3 regions of the Peribacillus frigoritolerans genome follow, and region 1 is predicted to be linked to each of the others. Evidence: riboswitches for the same ligand, from Rfam matches in the RefSeq annotation. Region 1 holds a riboswitch; each other region holds the start of a gene.
The links. A riboswitch is a leader RNA that binds a small molecule or an ion and turns the genes downstream of it on or off. The one in region 1 is predicted to bind S-adenosylmethionine.
Positions count from the first base shown of each region.

Region 2: it holds a riboswitch for S-adenosylmethionine, as region 1 does, so the genes downstream of both, ABOA58_RS06280 (methionine ABC transporter ATP-binding protein) here and ABOA58_RS22750 (methionine ABC transporter ATP-binding protein) in region 1, are expected to answer to the same signal.
Region 3: it holds a riboswitch for S-adenosylmethionine, as region 1 does, so the genes downstream of both, ABOA58_RS25355 (methionine ABC transporter ATP-binding protein) here and ABOA58_RS22750 (methionine ABC transporter ATP-binding protein) in region 1, are expected to answer to the same signal.

Region 1 is NZ_CP158190.1:4,610,392-4,614,646, reverse strand. Features, by position in the region: gene ABOA58_RS22760 (NADPH-dependent FMN reductase) at 1-314, opposite strand, end outside; gene ABOA58_RS22755 (GNAT family N-acetyltransferase) at 716-1,069, shown strand; SAM riboswitch class I at 1,344-1,455, shown strand; gene ABOA58_RS22750 (methionine ABC transporter ATP-binding protein) at 1,691-2,713, shown strand; gene ABOA58_RS22745 (methionine ABC transporter permease) at 2,727-3,377, shown strand; gene ABOA58_RS22740 (MetQ/NlpA family ABC transporter substrate-binding protein) at 3,399-4,255, shown strand, end outside.
Region 2 is NZ_CP158190.1:1,273,804-1,278,058, forward strand. Features, by position in the region: gene ABOA58_RS06275 (methionine ABC transporter permease) at 1-634, opposite strand, end outside; gene ABOA58_RS06280 (methionine ABC transporter ATP-binding protein) at 621-1,637, opposite strand; SAM riboswitch class I at 1,707-1,811, opposite strand; gene ABOA58_RS06285 (MBL fold metallo-hydrolase) at 2,096-2,920, shown strand; gene ABOA58_RS06290 (hypothetical protein) at 2,977-3,165, opposite strand; gene ABOA58_RS06295 (YheE family protein) at 3,251-3,454, opposite strand; gene ABOA58_RS06300 (YheC/YheD family protein) at 3,518-4,255, opposite strand, start outside.
Region 3 is NZ_CP158190.1:5,113,519-5,117,773, forward strand. Features, by position in the region: gene ABOA58_RS25345 (MetQ/NlpA family ABC transporter substrate-binding protein) at 1-772, opposite strand, end outside; gene ABOA58_RS25350 (methionine ABC transporter permease) at 788-1,456, opposite strand; gene ABOA58_RS25355 (methionine ABC transporter ATP-binding protein) at 1,449-2,483, opposite strand; SAM riboswitch class I at 2,638-2,750, opposite strand; gene ABOA58_RS25360 (O-acetylhomoserine aminocarboxypropyltransferase/cysteine synthase family protein) at 2,860-4,170, opposite strand.

The sequences.
Region 1 (4,255 bases):
ATCCATGATGGTTTTCCAATCAAGACTTTATCGACACGTGATAACCAATCGATTGCATTGCCCAATACTCCTGGAATCGTACCGTTGTATTCAGGTGTTACCCACAAGACTGCATCTGCTTCGGCCACTTTACATTTAAATTCTTTTACAACTAATGGAGGGTCATTTTCAATATCTTGATCATAAAAAGGTAAATCCCGAATGTTCAAGATTTCGAGATCGAACCGATCTTGATATCTAGATTGAATATATTTGGCAAGCTTAAGGTTGTAAGACTCTTTACGGATACTTCCCACTATTGCAACAACTTTCATCTTCAATACCTCCAATGATTTTTATAATGGATAATCATGTAAATATGTTCCACTTACCTATTATAATTGGAATATAAATGAAAGGGAAAAAGGATGCTTGGGAAAAAGTTGAGTTGGAGCTGAATAAACAAAATTCCTCTCGAACATTCATACCCTGCAAAGTTAGACTCAAAAATTATATGTGCCTACCCAATCCCCATTACTAGACCTCTCCCAACAATATTGCATTTGTTTTTAATTTAATATTATGGCCATTCCTATAGGGATTAAGGCAAAATCCTTTCAGAAAAAATGAAATAAGACGCTTGTAAAAGTAAATAATGAAATATCATAAAAAGTGTAAGTAAAATGAGTTTATTTGCTTGATAACTATTTCACTAAAATAATAGGGGTGGGTAAAGTTGATCTTTCGGACCATTGATACGGACAAAGACAAAGATATTATCGTTAAATTCAGGAAAGATTCCTTTGTTGTAAGTTTTGGAACTGAAGCTGGTTTTGGAGATGAAAATACATATCTGCAACGAATGGAAGAAAGGGTCCGCAAATTTCCTGGGGGACAGGTGATCCTTGAAAATGACCAAGTACCGATTGGACAAATGGAACTTCGAATTCGGGGGTATGAAGGAACTGAGATCGGCTATGTAGATCTATTTTATCTTATTCCCGAATATCGCAGTAAAGGCCTTGGCAAGGAATTGGTTCGCTACGCAGAAAACTTTTCAGGCAATTTAATGTATCCGAATACCATTTAAGGGTTTCTCCGGATAATCAAAGGGCGATTCGTTTATATACGAATTCAGGCATGATGAAGATAAGGGAGGAAAGTCAAAAACACCTTGTATGGAGAATGAGCAAATCAATATAAAATATAATTTTTAATTATATTAATATAATTTTTAATTATATTAATATAATTAAAAATTATCAATTCACTATACTGTGAAAATATTTTAAACGGTGAAAAATATGGTTGACTTTAGAGAAATTAGAATATATAGTGAAGGACATAATTAAATATAACGTTAATTCTTATCAAGAGATGTGGAGGGACTTGGCCCTATGATACCTCGGCAGCGGGTTTTTACTTTTGTAAAAATACTGTGCTAATTCCAACGGACGAAAGTTTGAAAGATAAGAAGGAGCTTTTCTTAGATAATTAAATTAAGAGTTTACTCTTTTTTATGTCTAAAAGAGGCCTCTTCTGTCTGACGACGGAAGAGGCCTCTTTTGTTTATTCAAAATGTATATGGTTATTTGGAGAATTGGTGCAATTACTCGTGAGTTTCGAATTTAACCCTATCATTATGAAACTTTGCAAAGCTCTTCTCACTGGATAATGAATTCGTACAAATAAACAACATGGGGGAGATTGGATGATTGAGTTTCAAAATGTTAAAAAGGTTTATCAAACAAAGAAACAGACTGTCGAGGCTTTGAAGGGCATTAATTTGACAGTGGAAAAGGGGGATATATTCGGTGTAGTCGGTTATAGCGGGGCCGGAAAGAGTACGTTGATCAGGCTGGTCAACTTGCTTGAAGATCCTTCAGATGGTTCGGTGATTGTTGGGGGCAAGGATTTAATCAAATTAAGCCAGAAGGAATTACGGGTAGAAAAGAAAAAAATCGGGATGATTTTTCAGCATTTCAACTTGCTAAACTCCAAGACTGTTTTTGATAACATTGCTATGCCGCTGGTTTTATCGGGAACTCCGGCTAAGGAAATCAAAAACCGTGTAGGCGAGCTGTTGGAGTTCGTTGGCTTATCGAGCAAGGCGAAGAGTTATCCGGATCAATTATCGGGAGGTCAAAAGCAGCGGATCGGCATTGCGAGAGCTTTGGCTACGAATCCATCGATCTTATTGTGTGATGAAGCTACGTCGGCATTGGATCCACAAACAACGAGTGCCGTTCTGCAGCTCTTAAAGAAAATTAATAAAGAATACAATATTACCATTCTGCTAATCACTCATGAGATGTCTGTCATCAGGGAAATTTGCAATAAGGTAGCGGTCATGGAGGGCGGATGCGTCGTTGAACAAGGTTCGGTTTTCGAAGTGTTTGCGAAGCCGCAAACGGATATTGCAAAAAACTTCGTGAGAACGGTCATACATGACGAAATTCCACAAAGTTTCCTAAAAAGCATAGGATCCCATATCCCGATTATTTGGAAAATTAATTTTATTGGGACTACTTCGGGTACTCCTTTACTTTCAACGATCTCGAAGAAATATGACGTTCATTTAAGTGTTTTATCAGCCAATATTTCTGAAATTCAGGAAACGCCTTTCGGGAATTTGATCATCGAAGTGACAGGGAACAAAAATGAGGTGGATAAGGCTTATCAATATATTAAAGATGAGGGGATTCTCGTCCAGGAGGTGCAGATAAATGGGTAATACGCTTTGGGGAATGGAAATTACAGCAGAGCAGTTGTTGACAGCTTTCGGTGACACACTTTATATGGTAGCCATTTCATTGGTGTTTTCCGGATTGATCGGGCTTCCGCTCGGTATCCTGCTTGTCATTACAAGAAAGGGTCACATCCTGGAGAATAAATGGATTTTTAATGTATTGAACCCGATCATCAATATATTGCGGTCGGTTCCTTTCATCATCTTGCTTGTAGCAGTTATTCCGCTTACCAGAATGATTGTAGGCAGTGCGATCGGAATGAATGCGGCCATTGTTCCGCTAATCTTTTACGCGGCTCCTTATATTGCCCGGCTTGTTGAGAACTCCCTGTTGGAAGTGGACAAAGGGATCATCGAGGCCGCTCAGGCGATGGGTGCGACGACATGGCAAATCATTTATCGCTTTTTGATTCCCGAGGGACTTAGTTCGTTGATCCTAACATTTACAACAGCGACTATCGGGCTTGTTGGAGCTACGGCCATGGCAGGTGCCGTCGGGGCAGGCGGGGTCGGGGATCTAGCTTTGGCTTACGGTTATCAAAGGTTCGATACGATGACGATGGTCGTCACAGTAGCGGCGCTCGTGATCATCGTTCAATTATTGCAATCCACCGGGAATTTTATTTCAAGAAAAATCAGAAGAAGATAAAAATAACAGGAGGTAGGAGAAATGAAGAAAATCTTATTAACGATCATAGTATTGGCATTGGCCATAGTGTCTGCAGCATGCGGGAAAGAAGAAGGTGCATCAGGCGTTTCGGATGATGTGAAAACAGTGAAAGTCGGTGTCAGCAGCGGGGATACGAGAACATGGGAATACATTGTCGACATAGCGAAAGAGGAAGGGCTTAATATCGAACTGGTCACTTTCAATGATTATATCCAACCGAACCTTGCGTTAAGTGAAGGTGAAATTGATGCCAATTCATTCCAAACGGTCGCTTACTTCGATGAATTCGTTCAAGACCAAAATCTGAAATTAGAGGCCATCGGGTCGACTGTCATTGCACCTATGGGCCTTTATTCTAAAAAACATAAAGATCTTAAAAGTCTTCCGGATGGCGCTACGATTGCCGTTCCGAATGAAGCAACAAACTTTGGCCGTGCACTACTCCTTCTTCAGGAAGCTGGATTGATTACATTGAAAGAGGAATTCAATGGATCGGGTTCATTGGAAATCATTAGGGAAAATCCGAAAAACTTGAAAATCCAACCTGTTGCTGCAGGCAATACACCTCGTCTATTGGATGATGCCGATGCTTCAGCCATCAATAATAACTTTGCCGTCGAAGCAGGCCTTACTTTAAAAGATTCTTTATTCCATGAAAGTAAAACGGCGAAACCGTATATTAATATCATTGCAGTTAAAAAGGGTAATTCCGATCGTCCTGAGTTGCAGAAATTAGTGGAGCTTTATCAATCGAAAGAAGTGGAAGCGTTCATCAAAAAAACGTTTAAAGGAAACACCATTCCTGCATATGTTTCTGTAGATGAATTAGTGAATTACCAGGATGCTTGGACAAAACC
Region 2 (4,255 bases), 2.3 Mb from region 1:
CAACCATTTGAATGAGTTGCACAAGGCAGATCAGCACGACGATCGTCGTGATCATGACTGTGTTGTCATAACGGTAATATCCGTACCGGATGGCCAGGTCGCCAATTCCGCCTCCGCCGATTGTGCCTGCCATTGCTGAGTAACCGATAAGCGAAATGGTCGTTAATGTCAGTCCTTGAATGATTCCCGGTTTTGCCTCTGGAAGAAGTACATCCTTAATGATCATCCATGGAGTGGCACCTACGGCTATTGCAGCTTCAATCACTCCTCTGTCTATTTCACGTAATGCCGTTTCAACAATCCTTGCAAAAAAAGGTATTGCGGATACGGAAAGGGAAACAGAAGCCGCTCTTGGCCCTATCGTCGATCCCGTAAGCAGGTCCGTTAAAGGAAGGAGGGCGACCAAGAGAATGATGAACGGGATTGAACGGACAATATTGACAGCGAAACCGAGAGATCGATTCACGATGCTATTTTCAAAAAATAAATTCCTGGTTGTCGTAAACAGCAATACTCCAAGCGGTAAACCGATCAGCAGGGCTACTGCAAGAGAAACGCCGACCATATAAATCGTTTCAAGAAAGGCTTTATTAAGATCAGGTAAAATATTCACGATGGGATTAAGCAGTGACATGTTTTAACACCTCCACAGAACTGGATCGATTTTTTATATATTCCAATGCCGAATGAATTTGGGCGGCATCGCCAATTAGCTCGATGATTAAAATGCCTAAAGGAACATCCTGGATATACTCAATTTTACCGTGTAAAATATTACCCTTTACTGCATGGGATTGGAGAGTATCCGAAAGAATCGACTCACCGGCGGTTTGCCCTTCGAATTGAATTTTAATAATGGTACCTTCACTTTCTTCAATCAAGTGCGAAGGGAGTTCGAAATCCAGTACACTGCTAATGAATTGCTTCGTTAACTCCTGCTTAGGCTGTGAAAATATTTCATAAACGGGTCCTTCTTCAATTACCCGGCCATCCTGCATGACAGCGACTCGGTGGCATAGTTCTTTGACCACTTCCATTTCATGTGTAATCAACACGATGGTGATACCAAGCTCACTGCTTATCTTTTTCAATAACTGTAAAATCGCTTTTGTAGTTGTTGGATCAAGGGCTGAAGTCGCTTCATCACATAATAGTACAGTGGGGTCATTTGCTAAGGCTCGAGCTATGCCGACCCGTTGCTTCTGTCCACCGCTAAGCTGTGCCGGATAGACATCTTTCTTATCGCTGAGCCCTACGATTTCCAACAATTCCAATACACGTAACCTGATTGCGTCCTTCGATCGATGCGCCGCCTTTAAGGCGAAAGCGACATTTTCATAAACGGTTTTTGAACTGACCAGGGAAAAATGCTGGAATATCATTCCGATTTTTTGGCGTTGCTTACGAAGCTCTTTACTTGATAAAGAGGTTAAATCAATGCCGTCGATGATGATATTCCCACCTGTCGGTCGTTCAAGCAAATTCAAGCAGCGGAGTAATGAGCTTTTTCCAGCTCCGCTGTAGCCGACAATTCCATATACTTCGCCAGTTTGGATGGTCAAAGATACGTTATCCACTCCGATAACTCGGTTTTTCTTCGAGACGTATTCCTTTCGGACTGAACGGATTTCAATCATGAGCTTTCCCCCTTAAACATTAAAAAAGCTGCCTCTATCATTCAGAAAGAGGCAGCGAAATCATATCTCGTCTTATCTTTCAGAATTCAATCATTCTGCAGGAATTGGCACCGTTCCCTAAGGGCGGTTGCCGGACATCACAGGGCCTGATCCCTCCGTCACTCTTGATAAGTAATTTATTATTTTAGAATATTTCAAGTTTTATAATATAATCTATATTATTTGTAAAATCCGACAATGTCAATCGTTTCTTTGATTTTTTTTGTCGTTAAATTTGGTACAGTCCTTTAAAACGATTCATGGAAAAAGGGCTATTATGCAATAATCCAGCATTTACATCCAGGCTATTTATTCCAATATTTCCTTGTCAAAAAGGTAAAGTGGTACTACATTTATTATAGTAAAGTTAAAAAAAGGAAGGTAAAACTATTTTTGTACAATGATGGGGAGGCAATTGAATGATAGAAATTAAGTCGATAAATGATGTGGTTTGTGTGCACGGGACTCCTGGCGGGAACAAGTCGGGGATGAGTGTTAATGTTTTTTTAACGGATGGACTATTGATAGATACTGGCGCACAGATTTTATTGGAAGAGCTTATTCCGTTCTATGAGTCCGCAGACTTCGACTCAGTGGCCCTGACTCACTATCATGAAGACCATACGGGGGGCGCTGCCTGGATACAGGAACATAAAAAGGTGCCGCTTTTCATTCACCCGATGTCGGTTGAGGTTTGTGCAAGGGATGCTGTATATCCTGAATATCGCAAAATTTTCTGGGGGAAGAGAGACGCCTTTAAAGCTGAGCCGCTAGGGGAGGCCATTCATTCACGCACCCAAACGTGGGAGCCGATTTTTACCCCCGGCCATGCGAAGGACCATATGGTGTATTTGAATCACAGTAATGGCATGCTCTTTTCAGGAGACCTTTTCGTAACACCAAAGACAAAGCTTGTCTTACGGGAAGAGTCTGTCCCGGTCATCATCGATTCCATAAAAAGATTACTTCAATATGACTTCGGGGAAGTGTTTTGCTGCCATGCTGGGCATGTCCCTGATGGGAAGGAAATGTTCGGGAAAAAGCTGGATTATTTGGAAAACCTCCAAGGTGAAATTTTACGCTTGCATTCTCAAGGGCTGACCGTACATGAAATCCAGCAGGTCGTTTTACCGAATCGCTATCCCCTTATCGAGATATCTGGGCATGAATGGGATTCAGAGCATATCATTACATCGATATTAAACGAAAATATTTTGAGTGCAAGGGAGAATCGAACTATTTGAATGTTAACGGTCTGACTGATATAAAGGAGAGCTCTCCATAAGAGAGCCCACATAATTCATTTATTGATATTGGGATCTGTTTCATCATAAAAATCATGTGCTTCTTCGATGTTCTGAAGGTCAGCGACTTCATACACATTTCCGCCCGCCATTCCTTCATTGATGATACGGTCGATATCAAGGTAAACGGAGTCCTTGCCATCATATTCGGTATCCTTCAAAAATGTCATTTTTTCTTTATCCAAAATAAATCCCTCCTAGCCTTTTCTTTAGTTTAGGCAAAGGAGTTTTTTTTATTCTGTTTAGGGATTTCATGAATGTAAAGGCGGTTCATTCATATACATGGAAGATCATTAAATCATGTATCATGCTTTTGAGTTTGGCTTCATCTGTTTCGGAAGGCGGATTGGCTGTCCACTCGATGGATCCATCTTTATGATACAAGGCTTGGATTGCCTGCTTGTTGAAATAAAAGGAAATTTTCCATCCTGGCAGATTCTTATGCAGTGGTGCCCATTGAAAATGAGTAATCATATGTATTACCTCCATATATACAGTTTCTCATTTAATTATAATGGAAAACGGCAGCTGGAGGTGTTATTTAATTGTCAGGCTGGGGAAAGTTAATTCAATAAAAAGATTTTTTAAATGCAAAAGCCTGTTTGTTTCAATTTCCTCCTCATCGAATTGCATGGGCTTTGAGTTCACTTCGTATATGAAGAGCGAGCCTGATTCGTCTTCCCCTATATCCATGGAAAACTCTCCGAGAAATCCGATTTTTTTTGATAGTATCTCTCCGCTTTTTTGGGCGATTTTCGCTAATTTTCGATTCAGGCTTCTTGATTGCAGGACTTGATAAGGAAAAATCTTACCCCCTTGGGGAGTGTGGGTGGTGATTTCCTGGGTTTGTGACATCCTTACCGCTTTGCCGGTCACTTTATAAAAACCTTTTTCATAATGGACCAGAATCCGGTAATCATAACGATGTCCAAAAAGTTTTTTTGGTATGATCGCCTGTTGAGCAAGGTAGCTCCTTTTTAATAGCTCCCTTTTTTTTGTTTCCCAGAATGACGTGAAATCCGGGAAGGACTCACTATGCTTTAAGCTATTGAACAATAGTGTATCATCATCATTTTTGATTATGGTATAAATGCCTTTACCTTGGCTTCCTTTGCAGGGTTTAAGGTATATATGCCTGTAGGTCTCCAGGAAAGCATCAAGGCAGCCGCTGTTTCGCAAGACCATGGTGGGCGGGAGGTGATTGGTGAGGGATCCTTCTTCCAACAATGCTTCGAACATCACATATTTATCTATGAAACAGGGGTTGAAAAGATT
Region 3 (4,255 bases), 500 kb from region 1:
AATGCAATACTTCTACAAGCGCTTTGATTGCTTCTTTATTTTCGTCACCTTTGTTTACGGCAATGACATTCACATATGGTGATTCCGAATCTTCAATCGCAATCGAATCTTCAAGCGGATTCAAACCGGCGTCAATCGCATAGTTGGAGTTGATCAAGACTGCATCGCCTTCGCCACTCTCATAAATTTTAGGAAGCAGGGCCGCTTCATAATCGGCATCGAATTTAAGGTTTTTCTTATTTTCAACGATGTCTTTCGTTGTAGCCGTCGTTTTATCGATCCCTTCTTTCAAAGTGATCAGGCCATTCTTTTCCAAAAGGGATAAAGCGCGTCCATGATCAGCGACAGAGCTGCTCATAATGATTGTTGCGCCTTCCGGAAGTTTATCAATGCTTTTATATTTTTGTGAATATAGGGCAATCGGCTCGATATGGATTCCGCCAGCATTAACGAAGTCATATCCATTTTCTTTAATTTGCCCCTCTAAATATGGAATGTGTTGAAAGTAGTTAGCATCCAATTCCTTATCATTCAACGCCTTATTCGGTAAAACATAGTCCTGGAATGTTTCGATTTCCAATTCGATTCCTTTTTCTTTAAGAAGCGGCTTGGCTTCCTCAAGGATTTCAGCATGAGGAACATTTGATGCCCCTACAACTATTTTCTTCGATTCTTTTTCCGTATCACTGCCGCTTTTATCCTTTTCACTTCCACAAGCAGCCAAAGCGATAGATAACACTAAAATTAATGCAAATCCTAAAAACTTTTTCATCCTTTTCATCTCCCTTTATCTTTTGTCCAATTTAGATGTAATCACATCTCCAATAATTTGAATTATGAAGACGATAATTAGAATAACGATCGTCGCTACAAGCGTAACGTCATTTTGATTTCTTTGATAGCCGTCCAAATAGGCCAGATTACCAAGCCCGCCTGCGCCGATGACCCCGGCCATTGCGGTATATCCAACCAATGCAATCGATGTTACCGTAATCCCGGAAATAAGGGCAGGCATCGACTCTGGAAGAAGGACCTTCCAAATGATCGTGCTCGTTTTTGCCCCCATCGATTTAGCGGCTTCAATTACACCTTTATCGATTTCACGAAGGCCGATTTCAACCATACGCGCATAAAATGGTGCCGCACCGATAATAAGTGCCGGCAGTGCAGCGTTCTCTCCGATCATGGAACCGACAAGCGCTTTAGTGAAAGGAATGAGCAGCACGATCAAAATAAGAAATGGAATGGAACGGAATATATTGACGACAGCACTCATGACCCCGTTGACTGCCCGGTTTTCCCACATATTACCCTTCCCCGTCAGGAACAGGATCAATCCTAATATTATGCCTATAAAAAAGGTTGCCACTACAGAGACGCTTGTCATGTAAAGCGTTTCCCTCGTAGCTTCAATAATGTCTTCCCAATCAACATTCGGCAATAATTCTTCAAGCATGAGTAATCACCTCCACGCCTACCTGCTGTGCTTTAATGAATTCTATTGCGTGGAGCATTTCATCCTCTTTGCCATCAAGATGGATAAACAATGTTCCATATGAACCGCTTCTTGTTTGGGATATCTTACCTTGAACGATATTGACATCCAACTCGAAGTTACGTACAAGCTTGGTAATCAATGGGCTTTCTGCATGATCACCTACAAAGGTCAATTGAATTACTTTGCCTGCAGGATAGCGCTCGAGCAAATGGTCCATCGTTTCTTTCGTTTCTTCCGGTTCCGTTACCTGTTGCACGAAACGCTTCGTCATTTGTTCTTTAGGATTCTTGAAAACATCAAGGACAGGACCCTGTTCAACAACCTGCCCGCTTTCCATCACGGCGACGCGATGGCAGATTTTACGTATTACATGCATTTCATGTGTTATCAAGACGATCGTCAATCCCAGGCGCTGATTGATGTCAACAAGCAATTCGAGTATGGAGTCGGTAGTCTGCGGATCCAAGGCAGAAGTCGCTTCATCACACAGCAGCACTTTAGGGTCATTTGCCAGAGCCCTGGCTATTCCCACCCTTTGCTTTTGCCCTCCGCTTAATTGTGAAGGATAGGCCTTTTCCCTGCCTTCCAGTCCGACTAACTTGATCAATTCGTTCACACGCTTGGTTCGTTCAGGTTTAGAAACTCCTGCAATTTCCAATGGGAAAGATATATTCTCCTGAACGGTCCTTGACCATAATAGATTGAAATGTTGGAAAATCATGCTGATTTCTTGACGGGCCTTACGGAGCTGAGCGCCTTTAATTTTTGAAATTTCCTTCTCAGCCACCACAACGGATCCCTCTGTAGGTGTTTCCAACCCATTGAGCATTCTGATCAAAGTACTTTTCCCCGCTCCACTGTAACCGATAATACCGAAAATCTCGCCTTTATTTATTTCAACATTCACATTATTTACAGCCTTGATCGTCTCACTGTTTCCTTTTCCTGTTCGGAACAGCTTACTGACTTTCGTCAATGTAATCATTAATCCTCACCTCTTTTATCCAATAAAACCTATGAACTTAGTTGATTTCTCTACATTATTAGTCTGTTTCTCATATCATGCAAAGGGTTTCCCCCATTAAAATAGAAAAAACCTTTCTGCATGAGCAGAAAGGCAGGTGAAGAAACAGGCCTTCCTCTCATCTTCCAAAGTGATTAAACTTTGTGTGAATTGGCACCTTTCCAAGGAAATCTCCTTGTCGGTTGCCGGGTTTCATCGGGCACATCCCTCCACCTCTCTTGATAAGAGCTAATATATAGAATATTTGTACATCATTAAGTTCTTTAGTATGGTGAAATTTTATCATAGATAAAAAAGGAGCGCAATGTATATTATTTCTAGTACACAGAAACTTTACTTAAACCGTTTTGGATGTCAAGGAGACGATATTCGTCGCTTTTTCAATTGCCTGCTCCAAATCTTCTATTAAATCGTCTACATTTTCAATCCCAATGGATAAACGGACTTGATCAGCACTCACACCCGCTTTCGCAAGACCCGCCTCATTCAATTGTTGATGGGTCGTACTTGCTGGATGGATGATCAAGCTCTTCGCATCCCCCACATTCGCTACATGGGACCATAATTCCACCGAATTGATAAGCTTTGCGCCAGCTTCGCGATTACCTTGTATTCCAAAAGTCACGACAGATCCAGCTCCCTTAGGCAAATATTTATCCGCAAGGGCTTTATCGGGATGATCCTCATCACCAGGATGTGAAACCCAAGTCACTGCAGGGTGGTTTTTTAAATATTTAATGACAGACTTGGTGTTTGACAGATGCTCTTTCATCCTTACATGCAGTGTTTCAAGCCCAAGCGTAAACTGGAATGCACTTTGGGCACTTAGCGCAGGGCCTAAATCACGAAGTAACTGCACTCGGGCTTTCGTTATGAATGCAGCAGGTCCAACTGCCTCGGCGTATACCAGATTGTCGTAGCTTGGGTCAGGCTCCGTGAAGCCAGGATAATTTGGCGAGTTCCAATCGAATTTCCCTCCATCCACGATGACACCGCCCAGCGTGGTTCCATTTCCCAGAAGCCATTTTGTAGCGGAATGGATGACAATATCCGCTCCAAAATCAATTGGTCTGCATAGATATGGTGTCGCGAAGGTATTATCAATGATCAAAGGTATTCCGGCATCATGGGCGATTTTCGCTACCGCTTCAATATCAAGCACCCTCAAACTTGGATTTCCGATCGTTTCAGCAAAAATGGCTTTAGTTCTTGGCGTTATCGCCCTTTTGAAATTTTCAGGGTCATCGGGAGAAACGAACTTCACTTTGATCCCATATTTAGGAAGAGTATTTTCAAAAAGGTTATACGTACCGCCATATAATGTAGAGGCTGAAACAATCTCATCTCCAGCAGCGGCAATATTCAGGATTGAAAGTGAAATGGCCGCCATTCCGCTTGCTGTTGCCAATCCGCCGATACCGCCTTCCAATAAGGCCATTCTTTCCTCAAAAACGCTGACCGTGGGATTATGAAGTCGTGAATATATATAACCATTCTCCTTTAGACCAAATAAATTCGCTGCATGGTCGGTGTCTTTGAACAAGTATGCATTGCTTTGGTAGATAGGAACTGCACGAGCACCTGTTTCATCAGCTTGCAGACCGCCATGAACACTCAATGTTTCGAAACGCAACTTTTTCTCTGACATATGATTTCACCTTTTTCTATGGATTTAGTTGGAATTATATGATACCTGGCCTTTTATAAACAAAAAAACCACTTCAATAAGAAGA